3 regions of the Arthrobacter antioxidans genome follow, and region 1 is predicted to be linked to each of the others. Evidence: predicted binding sites of a transcription regulator. Region 1 holds the regulator's gene; each other region holds the start of a gene.
The links. The regulator LexA, encoded in region 1, represses DNA repair genes until DNA is damaged. The targets are predictions, from matches to a motif close to TCGAACANNTGTTCGA.
Positions count from the first base shown of each region.

Region 2: MWM45_RS13925 (HNH endonuclease signature motif containing protein) is a predicted target of LexA. The motif match lies at 3,154-3,169, and genes of this name have one in related genera.
Region 3: MWM45_RS02300 (HNH endonuclease signature motif containing protein) is a predicted target of LexA. The motif match lies at 2,119-2,134, and genes of this name have one in related genera.

Region 1 is NZ_CP095501.1:1,321,825-1,326,736, forward strand. It holds gene MWM45_RS06090 (ATP-dependent DNA helicase) at 1-2,002, shown strand, start outside; gene lexA (transcriptional repressor LexA) at 2,043-2,759, opposite strand; gene MWM45_RS06100 (LysM peptidoglycan-binding domain-containing protein) at 3,140-3,661, shown strand; gene MWM45_RS06105 (histidinol-phosphate transaminase) at 3,767-4,861, shown strand.
Region 2 is NZ_CP095501.1:3,017,845-3,022,756, reverse strand. It holds gene MWM45_RS13950 (hypothetical protein) at 1-76, shown strand, start outside; gene MWM45_RS13945 (MaoC family dehydratase N-terminal domain-containing protein) at 168-617, shown strand; gene MWM45_RS13940 (MaoC family dehydratase) at 620-1,060, shown strand; gene MWM45_RS13935 (UDP-N-acetylmuramate dehydrogenase) at 1,057-2,148, shown strand; gene MWM45_RS13930 (hypothetical protein) at 2,487-2,957, opposite strand; gene MWM45_RS13925 (HNH endonuclease signature motif containing protein) at 3,181-4,863, shown strand.
Region 3 is NZ_CP095501.1:465,939-470,850, forward strand. It holds gene MWM45_RS02285 (alpha/beta hydrolase) at 1-165, opposite strand, end outside; gene MWM45_RS02290 (DNA polymerase III subunit delta') at 162-1,346, opposite strand; gene tmk (dTMP kinase) at 1,352-1,999, opposite strand; gene MWM45_RS02300 (HNH endonuclease signature motif containing protein) at 2,148-4,088, shown strand; gene MWM45_RS02305 (trans-sulfuration enzyme family protein) at 4,195-4,912, shown strand, end outside.

The DNA of each region.
Region 1 (4,912 bases):
GGCCCTCGAACTGCTCGACGCCGCGGTGGGCGCCATGGGCGGGGAGATGCGCTCCGGCCAGCACGAGATGGTCCGGCAGGTCAGTGAGTCCATCCGCTCCGGCGAGCACCTGCTCGTCCAGGCCGGCACCGGCACCGGGAAGTCGCTCGCGTACCTGGTCCCGCTGATCGCCCACGCGATGGACAGCGACAAGCCCTCGATCGTCTCCACGGCCACGCTCGCCCTCCAGGCGCAGATCGTGGGAAGGGACCTCCCGCGACTCCTGGACGCCGTGCGGCCCGCGCTCACGCGCCCCGTCGACGTCGCCCTGCTCAAGGGCCGCTCCAACTACGTCTGCCTCCACAAGACCGGCGGCGGCTTCCCGGAGGAGGACGCGCCCGCCGCCCTCTTCAGCCTCGGCGAGGATGCCGCGCCGCACCCGGCCCCGGCGACCGACGGCCCGTCCTCCGCGCTCGGGAGGGACGTGGTGCGGTTGCGTGAGTGGGCCGAGGAGACCGCGACCGGCGACCGCGACGACCTCGTACCCGGCGTGAGCGACCGCGCCTGGCGCCAGGTGTCCGTCTCCAGCATGGAGTGCATCGGTGCCGCCCGCTGTCCGATGGCCCAGGAGTGCTTCAGCGAGAAGGCGCGCGCCGCAGCAGCCGACGCCGACATCATCATCACCAACCACGCCATGCTCGCGATCAGCGCCTTCGAAGGGCTTGCCGTCCTGCCCGAGTACGACGTCGTCGTCATCGACGAGGCACACGAACTCCACGACCGCGTCACCGGAGCCGTCTCGGGCCAGCTCTCCGCCTCCATGGTGACCGCTGCAGCCGCGGCGCTCCGGCGCCACGCCTCCATCACCACGGGCGCCCTCGACACGGCCGCCGACGCCTTCGAGGCGGCCGCCGAGCTCGTTCCCTCGGGCCTCCTGCCGGGGGGCCTCCCGGAGGATCTCGAGCAGGCCCTCGCCCAGGTCCGCGACGCGTCGCGTGCCGCGCTGTCGGACACCAAGACGGACGGCAAGTCCGAAGCCGACGTCGACGGCGGCCGGCAGGTCGCACGTTCCCGCACCACGCTGGTCTTCGAGCTCGCCGAGCGGATCCTCGCGGCGTCCGAGCTCAACGAGGTGGTCTGGGCGTCGCGTCCCAGCACCTTCACGCCTGGCTCGGGCTACGTGCAGCCCGACGAGAGTGCACCCGCGACGCTGAACGTCGCGCCGCTGTCCGTCGCCGGGCGGCTGCGGGAGGGACTGTTCGAGGACCACACCGTGATCCTGACCTCCGCGACCCTCGCGATCGGATCCGAGTTCGGTCCCGTCGCGGGCTCGCTGGGCCTCAGCGGCCCCGGTGCGCCCGCCTGGACCGGCGTCGACGTCGGAAGCCCCTTCGACTACCCGCGGCAGGGCGTGCTCTACGTGGCGAAGGACCTGCCGAAGCCCGAGCGAGGCACCTCCGACGCGCAGCTCGAGGAGCTCCTGGGGCTGCTCACGGCATCGCGGGGAGGTGCGCTGGGACTGTTCTCGTCCAAGCGCGCCGCCGAGGAGGCCGCGGAGGCCCTGCGTCCGAAGGTCGACTTCGAGATCCTGTGCCAGGGGGAGTCCTCGCTCAACGCACTGGTCACGCAGTTCGCGGACGAACCGGATACCTGCCTGTTCGGCACCATGTCCCTGTGGCAGGGCGTCGATGTGCCGGGGGCCTCGTGCCGACTGGTCGTGATCGACCGCATCCCCTTCCCGCGACCGGACGATCCGCTCATGACCGCCCGCACCCGGGCGGTGGCCCGGAACGGGGGCAACGGCTTCATGAGCGTGTCCGCCACGCACGCGGCGGTCCGGCTCGCGCAGGGCGCCGGGCGCCTGATCAGGGCGACAGGGGACCGGGGCGTCGTCGCCGTCCTGGACAGCCGGCTCGCCAACGCCCGGTACGGCGGCTTCCTTCGGGCCGCCCTCCCGCCCTTCTGGGCGACGACCGACCGCGCCACCGTCACGGGCATCCTGGAGCGGCTCTCGGGGCGCTGACGCGCCCCGCCGGCCGCAGCACACCGGCTGCGGCGCGTGGCTACAGCGCGCGCATCACCGAGACGACCTTGCCCATGATGCTGGCGTGGTCGCCGAGGATGGGCTCGTAGCGCGTGTTCTGCGGCAGCAGCCACGTATGGCCGTCCCGCTGCCGGAAGGTCTTCACGGTGGCCTCCTCGTCGAGCAGTGCCGCCACGATGTCGCCGTTCTGGGCGCTCTGCTGCCGGCGGACCACCACCCAGTCGCCGTCACAGATGGCGGCATCCACCATGGAGTCCCCCGAGACCCTGAGCATGAAGAGATCCCCGTGGCCGACGAGCTGGCGGGGCAGGGGCATGACGTCCTCGACGACCTGGTCCGCGAGGATCGGTCCGCCGGCGGCGATGCGCCCCACGAGCGGTACCAGGGCGGTGTCGACGGCGATCCGGTGCTCGGCGGCGGGCTTCCCGTCCGCGGACGGACCGGTCTGGGCGCCCGAGGTGTCCGGAGCCAGGGTCAGGGGGAGCAGGACCTCCATGGCGCGGGGTCGCTTCGGATCCCTGCGCACGTAGCCGAGCCGCTCGAGCTGCGCCAGCTGGTGGGTCACGCTGGACAGGCTCGCGAGGCCCACGGTGTCGCCGATCTCCCGCATGGACGGGGGGTACCCCTTGTCGGCGATCGACCGCTGGATCGTCTCGAGGATGGTCAGCTGCCGGGCGGTCAGCCCCTTGGACACGGAGCGGCCGCGCGGCCTGCCCCGGCCCGCGGAGATGGGCACGGCGTCTGCCTGGACGTCGGCGGTGTTCGATTCCTGCCGGGCCGCCGCTGATGATTCCGCCACTGTTGCGCCTTTCGCCTGGGATCGCTGATCCCGCTGTCGCCGCCGGACCGCTTCCGTGGGCCGGAAGCCGTTTTGTCAGAGGCGGCTGGTTGTGTGAGATGCATCGACCCCGGGACCGCCCTCGGAGGGCAGCATCCGTCGACGATGTTGTGATCTCTTCACGCTAGGACAGACGGGATCACTTTTCAAACATATGTTCGACCGAGTCTCGACACGGGTCGATCGTAGATGCTAGAAATAGGCAGATGCGTATTAGAACGTTTGTTCGAACCGGGCGGTCTGCCCGGCCACGGCATTCGAAGGAAAGAGGAACGGCAATGGTTACACCCGTACTGCATGGCAGCTCGCTGTGGACGCCCGCTCGCCCCGAGAACCACCTCAGGCTCGTCTCCATGCTTGACCCGTCCTCGTCGACCATCGCCCCGATGCCCCCGACCTTCGCAGCCCCCTCCCGGCCTGACGGGACCCGTTCCTCCCCGGAGCCCGCTACCTCCATGCCGTCCCGTACCTCCACGCAGCGGAGTGCGGACCGTCCCCTGACGCTCACGCGGCGAGGGCGCCTGCTGCTGGTCGGCCTGCCGATCGCCCTGGGCGTCGCGGCCCTGATCCTCCTCGCGGCATTCCTGACCTCCCAGGCGCAGGCGGGGGAGTCGGCGCCGACCTCCACGGCCACCGTCGAGGTGAGTGTGGTCACCGGAGAGACCCTGTGGGATCTCGCCGTGCGCTACGCGCCGGAGCGCGATCCCCGGGACGTCGTCGCCGAGATCGTCGAGCTCAACGACCTGCCGACCTCCGTGGTGCAGGCAGGACAGAGCATCGCAGTACCCGCCGCGGACTGACCGGGACCCGCCGCGGACTGACCGTGACCCGCACCGAGTGACGGTCACCGGGACCGTGCGCCGGACCATTCGTCCGTGGAAGACGGCATCCCTTAAACTCGAAGAGTGCCCTCCTCCGTTGAAGCCCTAGCAAACCTCCCCCTGCGTGACGACCTCGTCGGGCTGCACCCGTACGGCGCTCCGCAGCTGGACGTCCCGATCCTGCTCAACGTCAACGAGAACACCTACGGCGTGCCGGAGGACGTCCACGCGGCCATCGTGGAGGCCGTCGCGGAAGCGACGCGGGGCCTCAATCGTTACCCGGACCGCGAATTCACCGAGCTGCGGAAGAATCTCGCCGACTATCTGGGGCACGGTCTGACGCCCGATCAGCTGTGGGCCGCCAACGGCTCCAACGAGGTGCTGCAGCAGGTCCTCCAGGCGTTCGGCGGACCCGGACGCACCGCCATCGGCTTCCCGCCCACCTACTCGATGTACCCGCTGCTCGCGAGCGGTACCGGGACGCGCTACGTCACCGCCGCCCGCGGTGCCGCCTACGCCATGACGCCGGAGGACACCGCCCGGGCGGTCCGCGCATCAGGGGCGAATATCGTCTTCCTCTGCTCGCCGAACAATCCCACCGGCACGGCGCTCGGCCTGGACGTCGTCGAGGCCGCCTACGAGGCCGGCGAGGACGCGCGTGCCATCATCATCGTTGATGAGGCCTACGGCGAATTCGCGCAGGAGGGGACCGAGAGCGCCCTGACCCTTCTGCCCGGACGCCCGCGGTTGCTCGTCTCCCGGACCATGAGCAAGGCCTTCGCCCTCGCCGGTGCCCGGATCGGCTACCTCGCGGCGGCGCCGGAGATCGCCGATGCGCTGCGGCTCGTCCGGTTGCCCTACCACCTCTCGGCCATCACCCAGGCGGCCGCGAACGCCGCCCTCACCCACGCGGACACGCTGCTGGCGAACGTCGAGGCGATCAAGCTGCAGCGGGACCGCATCGTGCGAGAGCTCGCGGGACTCGGGCTCACGCCGGCCCCGTCGGATGCGAACTTCGTCTTCTTCTCGGGCCTCGAGGACCCGCACCGTGTCTGGCAGGGCCTCCTGGAGGCAGGGGTCCTCATCCGTGATGTCGGCATCCCGGGATCCCTGCGCGTCACCGCGGGCACGGAGGAGGAGACGACGGCGTTCCTGACGGCGCTGGCGACGCTGCTCTGACGCTCGGGCCGCTGCTCCGACGCTCGGGTCGGGCACGGCCCGGGGTCCGCA
Region 2 (4,912 bases), 1.7 Mb from region 1:
CGGCATGGTGTGCCACCTCGCGGGCATGGTGGTGCGTTCGCGCGACACCCGGCGCCGCCTCAGGGACCGGCGCTGAGCCCGCTCAGCCCGACGGCCGACGCCGTCCCCTTCCCGCGCCTTCAACCAGGATCTCCCGCCCGCCCGACGCCGTTTCCATCGGAGGAACCATGACCATCGACCCAGACCTGCAGGGGCGCAGCTACCCCGCAGGAGAGACCTACTCCGTGGGCCGTGAGGCGATCCGCGACTTCGCCCGGGCCGTCAAGGCGACGCACCCGGCGCACTACGACGTCGAGGCCGCGGCAGCGCTCGGGCACCGGGACCTCGTGGCCCCGCCCACATTCGCGATCATCGTCGCCCAGCGTGCCGACGCGCAGCTCATCGCAGACCCGAGCGCGGGGATCGACTTCACCCGTGTGGTCCACGCCGACCAGCGCTTCATCCACCACCGCCCCATCCTCGCCGGCGACCAGCTGGTCGCCGAACTCCACGTCGACCAGGTGCGAGCCATGGGCGGTGGCGCGATGATCACCACGCGAGCGGAGATCTCGACCGTCGACGGCGAGCCGACGGCCACCACGACGTCCTCGCTCCTCGTCCGAGGGGAGGACCAGTAGCCATGGCAGTCTCCATCAGCACGCTCGAGGTGGGCCGGCAGATCGGCTCCACCACCATCGACATCACCCGCCAGGACCTCGTCCGGTACGCAGGAGCCTCGGGCGACCTCAACCCGATCCACTGGAACCAGGCCTTCGCCGAGGGCGTCGGACTCCCCGGCGTGATCGCCCACGGCATGTTCACCATGGGTGCCGTCGTCCAGCTGGTCACCGACTGGGCCGGCGACCCCGCCGCCGTCATCGACTACCAGACGCGCTTCACCAAGCCCGTCGTCGTCGAGGACACGACGGCGCGGCCCGGGGAGCCCGGAGCCGTGGTGGAAGTGACGGGCGTCGTCGGCGCGATCGACACCGAGCGGTCGACGGCGAGGATCGACCTCACCGTGACGTTCGCCGGGCAGAAGGTGCTCGTGAAGGCGCAGGCCGTGGTGAGACTGCCATGACCGTGCCCCTGACCGACACGCTGCTGGCCGACCTCACGACGACACGTGTCGGAGGGCCCGCGCGCACCCTCGTGGAGGCCACGACCGAACAGGAGATCGTGGAGGCCGTCCGGGCCGCCGACGCCGGAGGGGACCCGCTGCTCATCATCAGCGGCGGGTCGAACCTGCTGATCGGCGACGCCGGCTTCGCCGGCACCGTCGTCCGTGTCACCTCGAGCGGTTTCACCGTCAACGACGACGACGCCACGTGCGGCGGCGTCATGGTGAAGGTGCAGGCCGGGCACGACTGGGACGACCTCGTGAAGTACACCGTCCTGCACGCGTTCACAGGTCTCGAGGCACTCTCCGGCATTCCCGGCTCCACGGGTGCGACGCCCGTCCAGAATGTCGGAGCCTACGGCTCGGACGTGTCCCACACCATCGCCACGGTGCGGACGTTCGACCGCGAGACGGACAGCATCAAGAGCTTCACCAATTTCGAGCTGCAGTTCGGCTACCGGGACTCCCTGCTCAAGCGCAGCACCGTCGACGGATCGCCGCGCTATGTGGTGCTGACGGTCGAGTTCCAGCTCGGCCTCGGACGCATGAGCACCCCCATCCGGTACGCGGAGCTGGCCCGTGCACTCGGCGTCGAGGTCGGCGCGCGTGCCTATGCCAACGACGTACGCCGTGAGGTGCTCAGGCTGCGAGCGGGCAAAGGCATGGTGCTGGACGCGCCGGACCCGGACACCTGGAGCACGGGATCGTTCTTCACCAACCCGATCGTCCCGCAGGACGTCGCGGATCGGCTGCCGGCCGACGCCCCCCGGTATCCGTCCGGTGAGGACGGCTGCGTGAAGCTCAGTGCGGCCTGGCTCATCGAGCACGCGGGGTTCTCCAAGGGGTTCGGCCTTGCGGACGACGACGGGTTCGTTGCGGCCGGCGGTCGGGCCTCGCTGTCGACGAAGCACACGCTCGCGCTGACCAACCGGGGCGGAGCCTCGGCGTCGGACCTGCTGTCCGTCGCCCGTCTCGTGCGGGACGGCGTGGAGCGCGCCTTCGGGATCCGGCTGGAGCCCGAGCCGTTGCTCATCAACTGCGCCCTGTAACTGGTCGCGGGCGGCGTAGAGGTCGAACTGCTCCTCGTCGGCCGCGCCGTCCGCGTCCCGCCGCCCGGTAGTCGGTGGCGGCTGCCCGATGGCCGTCGGCACCGGCGTGGTCAGGCTCAACGGCCCACGGGGCCGGATGCCCGGTCGGTGACCGGTCCGGCAGCCCTGCCGGCGGCCCTGCAGGCGGCCTGTGGGTCCGGATGCCCGGTCGGTGACCGGTCCGGCAGCCCTGCCGGCGGCCGGTGGGTCCGGATGCCCGGTCGATGGTCCGGTAGTCAGGGTGGGCCCTCCGGCCTCGTCAGGCCCGTCGGCCCTCCGGCCTTGCCAGGCCAGCCGATCTACTGGTTCGGTAGGGTCGGTCGCCTGTTCACCGGGTTCACCCAGCGCGCGGGGGAGCGGCGTGCCCGTTCGGCGGCAGCGCGCGTGAGAACGACGTCGTTCCAGCTGTCCTCGCGCTGAACGAGCTGCCGTGAGCAGAGCCACTGGGCCAGGCGTGAGGCGACGCTGATCTGTGCGAGGCGATCGTGGAAGTCGGGAAGGAGCTGCGGTGCTGCAAGGAACTCCGGGAGGGCGTGCAGCAATTGCCGCGCACCCATGACCCGGACGTAGGCGTCCTCGGTGCCGAACTGGCGTTCGAGTGCCAGTAGTTCCTGCTCGGCGTCCGTCAGCCTCGTCACAGCAACGTGTTCCAGGTAGGCGCGGAGGTGGTCCTGGATCCGCTCGTACCGCAGCAGGCTCTCGGGGTGCCGCGTATGGCCGCTGGCCGCGAAGAAACGCCGGAGGACGATATCTGCGTTCACGGGATCCATGCGCCCATCCTTCCTGTGACCTCCGACCTTTTGGCCCGGCCTTTGGCCTGACCTTTTGGCCCGTCCGTTTCGGCGGTGCTCGTTTCGGCGGTGCTCGTTTCTGCAAGGGTGCCGATGCACAGTCGGCGCCGTGGTGCGAGGAATGTGGATGACTCGTCGTCACTTGTCCTCCACAATCACGACCCGCCCTCGAAAATAGTACGTACGTTCGATAAAATCAGGTATGGCTATCGCACCGCTCGAGAATCCCGGGGAAACGGACGTCTCTCTTGGGATCGTGTACGCCGCGCTGGTGCAGGTTGCTGATTCGTTGACGGGCCAGGGCCGGATGCTGTCACGGAGCGAGGCGGTGCGGACGCTGGTCGATGTCGAGGACATCTCGCGGGTGGTCGATTTCCTCCAGGTTTTCGCCGCAGGCATGGCGGAGGAGAGGGGGCTGGGTTCGGGCGAGAGACCTCACGCGGTCGGCTCGCTCCAGACACGAGCCGAACAGTCACTCGACAGGCTGGGAACAGCCGGTGCAGCTGGGGTGAGGGCTCCCGGTGAGAGGGTGGCCGATGATGCGGGCGGGAACCGATTCCGGACCTGTGCGGACTACTTGCGGTCCAGATTGGGCATCAGCCGTGCCGAGGCGAAGCGCAGGCTGGATCTGGCCCACAGCGTATTGCCCGGTGTCGCGCCCTCGGGCGCACTCGTCGAGCCGCAGTCGGCAGCTGTGAGCGCCGCGTTCGCCTCCGGGACGTTGAGCGGGCGGGCAGCGACGGTCATCTGTTCCGCAGTTGATCGCGCCCGCTGCCTTGCTGCCCCCGAGCAGCTGGCATCGATGGAGCATCATCTCACCAGGCAGGCTCTGGAGTCCGACGAGGATGTTCTCCGCGTCGTCGCGCGTCGCTGGGAGACCGTCCTGGACCAGGACGGTCAGGAACCTACCGAGAAGGTACTGCGGAGTCGTCAGGGCGTGTTTCTCCGGGGCCGGCGCAACGGGCTACGCATGCTCGAGATCGGGGCCACCGACGAACAGTTCGAGCATCTGGTCACGGCCATGAACACCGCCACGAACCCCCGGACTCCCAGCTCTGACCGCACCCCGGACGATCCTCAGTGCCTCGGCGGCACTGAAGCCATGGCGGACGGTGGTGGTGATGGTGATGGTGATGGTGATGGTGATGGATCCGTGGCGGCGAACCGGATGGAAGGCCCTACGCGGGCGCAAAGCCTTCTCGACGGACTGGTGGGTGCGTGCCGTATCGCCCTGTCCACCTCCCTCCTGCCGGCAACCGGTGGCCACAGGCCCCAGGTCATGGTCACCATCGACTACCGCGACCTCCTCGGCGACGTCCGTGAGACCACCTGCAGCCGCGAAACCAGCAGTCATGACAGCAGAAGGGGGGATACCTCGGGTCATGCCTTCCTCGCCGGCCCGAGGGGTGGAAGCGGGACAGGGCGTGCCGTGTTCGTCGAGCAACTCAGTGCAGGCACCATCCGGCGGATCGCCTGCGACGCCGACCTGATCCCCCTCGTGCTCGGGGGCGACGGGCAGATTCTCGACATGGGCCGTGCGGGTAGGCTCTTCCCGCCGCACATGCGTCGCGCTTTGGTCGCCCGGGACCGGGGCTGCGCGTTCCCCGACTGCACTGTTCCAGCCACTTGGTGCGAGGCCCACCACATGACGCCCTGGTCCCGCGGGGGTACCACCAGCATCGACAACGGGGTCCTGCTGTGTGCGCACCACCACCACACCATCCATGACGGCCTCTGGACGGTCGCGTCGCACAACGGCATCCCCTGGTTCACGCCACCGCCACAATTCGGTCGACACGGAACCACCGCTCGACGCAACAGGTACTGGCATGCCCAGCCCGGGGTGGAGTACGGCGCCATCGACACGGTCCCGTCGGGAGAGTAGTAGAGCAAAGGCCCGAGCGATCGGTGGAGTGTCATTGCCACCTGGCCGG
Region 3 (4,912 bases), 860 kb from region 1:
CTCACCCGAGGGCGGATCGGTCCGGTTGTCGGGCGCGAGCAGCATGCACCCGGACAGCCCCAGTACGACGGCGGTGGACGCCGCGAGGAGCGCGGTGGCACGACCGAGAGCGCCACGAGGACCACGGGGATCGCCGTCGTGGGGGTGGAGCGGTCTGCTGGTCATCGGTCGAGGTCCTTCCGGGACAGGAGGCTCACCGTCATTGCTTCGATCGCGAGCAGCGGGGACACGTTGGTGCTGACGAGCCGGGTGCGCACCTCGTTGATGGACTCGAGCCGGAGGAGGGTGTCTTCGGGGCTCTCCCGGCGGGCGAACTCCTCGAGTTCGGGTCGAAGAGGCTCGTTGACGAGCATCTGCCCGCTGGAGACCTGGAGCATCAGCACGTCCCGGTAGAAGGAGATGAGGTCCGTCAGCGCACGGTCGAAGTAGTCGTTCTTCGAACGCTTGGCCCGTCGCGTCTGGTCGTCCTCGAGCCTCTTGATCTGTGCGCGCATCGACGGCGGCAGGACGCCCGTCTCGGGAGCGCCCAGGGTGGCGAGCAGTGCGGTCCTCTCCTCGGCGTCGCGCTGCTCGAAGGAACTCTGCGCCTCCGCTTCGGCGAGCTTCACCAGATCAGCCGCGGCACGCATCGCGCCGGCCACCGAGCGCAGCGTGAGCGGGAGCCGGACGATCTGGTTGCGGCGCTCGCGGGCGCCGTCGTCCGTGGCGAGCCTCTTCGCGATGCCGATGTGGCTCTGGGCGGCGCGGGCGGCGGCCTCCGCCGTCGCGGGATCGATCCCGTCGCGGGCGACGAGCAGGTCGGCGACGTCCTGGACGGGAGGGAGCCGGAGGCCGACGGACCGGCACCGGGAGCGGATGGTGATCAGCACGTCACCGGGGCTCGGAGCGCACAGCAGCCAGATGGTCCGCGGCGGTGGTTCCTCGATGGCCTTGAGCAGCACGTTGGTGCTGCGCTCCTGCATGCGGTCGGCGTCCTCGACGATGATGATGCGCCAGCGCCCGGTGGACGGCTTGTCCTGCGCCTTGCGGACGAGTTCGCGTGCCTCGTCGATGCTGATGGTCACTTTCTCGGTGGTGACGTTGGTGAGATCGGCGTGCGCCCCGGAGAGGACGGTCCGGCAGGCCTTGCACGTGCCGCACCCCCGCTCACCGAGGTTCTCGCGCTCGCAGAGCAGGGCGGCGGCGAAGGCGCGGGCGGCGTTGGACCTGCCCGAACCGGGTGGACCGGTGAAGAGCCAGGCGTGTGTCGGTGTGCCGGACTGTGCGGCACGGCGCAGCTGTTCGACCACCTGTTCCTGCCCGCGGAGATCGGCCCATACCCCGGACGCGGGGAGGCTGTGCGTCATGGCGCTCACGCCGTCACCCCGGGGAGGGCGGCGAGGATGGAGCGGTGGAGCTCCTCAGGCGTGCCGGACGCAGCCAGGACTAGGTACCGTTCGGGTTCCGCGCCGGCGAGTTCGAGGAAGGCCGCGCGGATACTGGCGTGGAAATCGTCGGGCTCCGACTCGAGGCGGTCCTCGGCGGCCGTGCCGGTGGTGCGGCGGCTCCGGCCCTCGGCGGGTTCGACGTCGAGCAGGACGGTCAGGTCGGGGCGGAGCCCGTCGGTGGCCCAGAGGTTCACGTCGAGGACGGCCCGTGCACCCAGTCCGCGCCCCGCACCCTGGTAGGCCACCGAGGAGTCGATGAAGCGGTCGCACACGACGACGTCGCCGCGTTCCAGTGCGGGCACGATCACCTGATGGACGTGGGCCGCCCGGGAGGCCGCGAACATGAGGGCCTCGGTGCGCGCATCGATCTCGCCGTGGCCGTGCTCGAGGACGAGTGAGCGCAGCTTCTCGCCGATCGGCGTGCCGCCGGGCTCACGGGTGCGGATCACGGTGTGGCCGCCGGACTCGAGGGCCGTGCAGAGCAGTGCGGCCTGCGTGGACTTGCCTGCGCCGTCACCGCCTTCGAGCGCGATGAAGAGCCCGGGAAGCCCGTGCGGGAGGGGAAAGGTCACGCGCCCAGCCTACCGAGTACCCGTGACATCGAGGCCACGGGGTCGGCAGCGTGTGCTGTGCGTGCCTTCCCGCGAATGATGGGTGCGAGTTGTCCACATACGACGATTCTCCCGATTCTTCGAATCTCTGTACTAATACGCTTGTCCCATGACGACAGCAGTAGCGGAGGATCAATCGACGACGGCGCCGGCTCTGGACCGGTTGCGGTCCCACCTCGCGCACGTTGCCGAGCAGTTCGAGGTCGAAGCCGGTCTGGCCTCCACGGCCGATCTCGCCGCAACGCTGGGTGTTGTCGAGCACCTTGCCCGTGTGGTCGAGCACCTGCAGGTCGTGGGTGCGGCTGCGGCGGACCAGCAGGACATCGCCCGGGTCGGGGAGACCCGGCACGGCCTGGGCTGGAGTGGACCGCTGGCCGTTCCCGGCGACAGCCACGAGTTCAGGGACACCGCGGAGTATCTCCGAGCCCGTCTGGGCATCACGCGGCTGGAGGCCCAGAGGCGGATCCGTCTGGGGAAGTCGGTGCTTCCACGGCGCACGGCAACCGGTGAGCCATGTCCTCCCGTGCTCGAGGCCGTCGGGGACGCGTTCAGGGCCGCTGTGATCAGTTCGTACGCAGCGACCCGGATCAGCGACGCGATGGAACGTGTCCGGCCCTGTGCATCGACCGCGCAACTGCAGGCCATGGAGGAGGCCCTGACGGCCCAGGCCACGGAATCCGATGCCGATCTGTTGAACCTGGTCATCCGGCGCTGGGAAGCAGCTCTCGATCCCGACGGGGCCGAGCCCACGGAGGAACTGCTGAAGGCGCAGCAGGGCGTATTCCTGCGGGGTAGGCGACGAGGCCTGCACCGGCTCGAGATCGCGGCGGACGACGAACAGTTCGAATACCTCCTCACCGTCATGAACGCCGCCACCAACCCGCGGACTGCGCACGACCGCGGTGGTCGTGGAGGGGATGGTCCGGGACGGGCCGACCGCGGGGGTGAGGCCTCGAGCGTCGGCGCGACCGATTCGACCGGCGCCGGCTGTTCGACGGGCGCGACCTATTCGACCGGCGTCGGAACCGACTGCATCGGAGGCATCGGAGGCATCGGAGGCATCGGAGGCACCGGAGGCACCGGAAGCACCGGAAGCACCGGAAGCACCGGAAGCACCGGAAGCACCGTCGGATGTGTGCGGAGCGACCCGGCGCCGCGTGGCGCGATGCCGGGGGACTCGATGCCGCATGGCGCGATGCCGGGCGACGCGGTGTTCGATGACTCCGTGCCGAGCTGGGAGCGACGGACCCGACCCCAACGCCACCTCGACGGGTTGGTCGGCGCCTGCCAGGTCGCCCTCTCCACGGATACTCTGCCTGCCACCGGCGGGCATCGACCCCAGGTGATGGTCACCATCGACTACCGGGCTCTCGTCGAGGACCTGTGCGACGGCGGAGTGGTACGGAGAAGAGTCCGAGGGGCGTCTGGGCATGCTGCCGACTCGGGCGACCACCAGCAGGACGGGCGTTCTTGGCATGACGCGCACCCTGGGCAAAGCAGGCAGTCCCGGCAGTCCTCGCAGGATGAGCCTTCGGCGCAGGACGACCAGCCGAAGCGCGACCCGGGACCCGAGGGCTTCATCGACCCCTCAGGCACTTCACGACCGCATCCCGGCGGCGGTTACACCGTCTTCGGCGGTCCTGTCACCGCGCGGACCGTGCGCAAGATCGCGTGCGACGCAGACATCATCCCCGTCGTCCTGGGAGGGCGCGGGGAGGTCCTCGACGTCGGTCGTGCCCGAAGGCTCTTCGGTGTGGCGCAGCGGCGAGCGCTGGTAGCCCGGGACCGGGGGTGTGCCTTCCCCGGGTGCACTGTTCCCGCTGTCTGGTCGGAGGCGCATCACATCACACCATGGGTCATCGGCGGAAGAACGGACGTCTCCAACGGATGCCTCCTGTGTTCCTTCCACCACCGGCTCATCGAGCGGGGCAACTGGACCATCCAGATGAAGCACGGCATTCCCTGGTTCACGCCACCGCCCTACATCGACCCCGACCGCACTCCCCGGCGGAACAGACACCGCGAGCTCACTCCTGGCGGGACGCCATGACGACGGCCGTGGTGCCGGTGATGCAGGCGGGGGACGGCGGCACGATGCAGGCCATTGTGACCTCCCTCTTTTTCAGGCACGCGCTGTCCCGACTTACGCTGACCCCATGACGACATCTCGCGAGGACCTGCTCCACGCCGGGCTCGCCCCGGACACCCTCACCGTCGCGGTAGGCCGACCTCCGCGCGAGCACGATGCCCCGGTCAACGCGCCGCTCGTGCTCTCGACGACCTACCACGAGACGCGTGCCCCCGAACCGGGCGACCGCATCTATGCCCGAGGCTCCAACCCCACCTGGGATCCGTTCGAGGAAGCGCTCGGTGCACTCGAGGCAGCAAGCCTCCCTGCCCTTGTGTTCAGTTCCGGCCTCGGTGCGGCAGCAGCCGCGTTGTCCCTCGTCCCGACAGGGGGAGCGGTGGTGATGCCACGGCATGCCTATGCCGGGTCGATCAGTCTCGCCGCCGATCTCGCAGCACAGGGCCGGTTCGAACTGCGCACCGTCGACGTCGCGGACACTGTGGGCGTCCTCGCGGAGCTCGACGCGCTCGCCGCACGATTCGATGCCGGCCAGGTGATGCTGTGGCTCGAGAGTCCCACCAACCCGATGCTGGAGGTCGCCGAGCTGGCCGTTCTGACCGATGCGGCTCATGCGACCGGCGCGGTCGTCGTCGCCGACAACACCTTCAACACGCCCCTCGTGCACCGACCCCTCGAGTCCGGGGTGGACGTCGTGCTGCACTCGGTCACGAAGTGGCTGGCCGGCCACTCCGACGTCGTTCTCGGCGCGCTGGTCACCTCCGATCCGGTGCTTCGTGATCGACTGC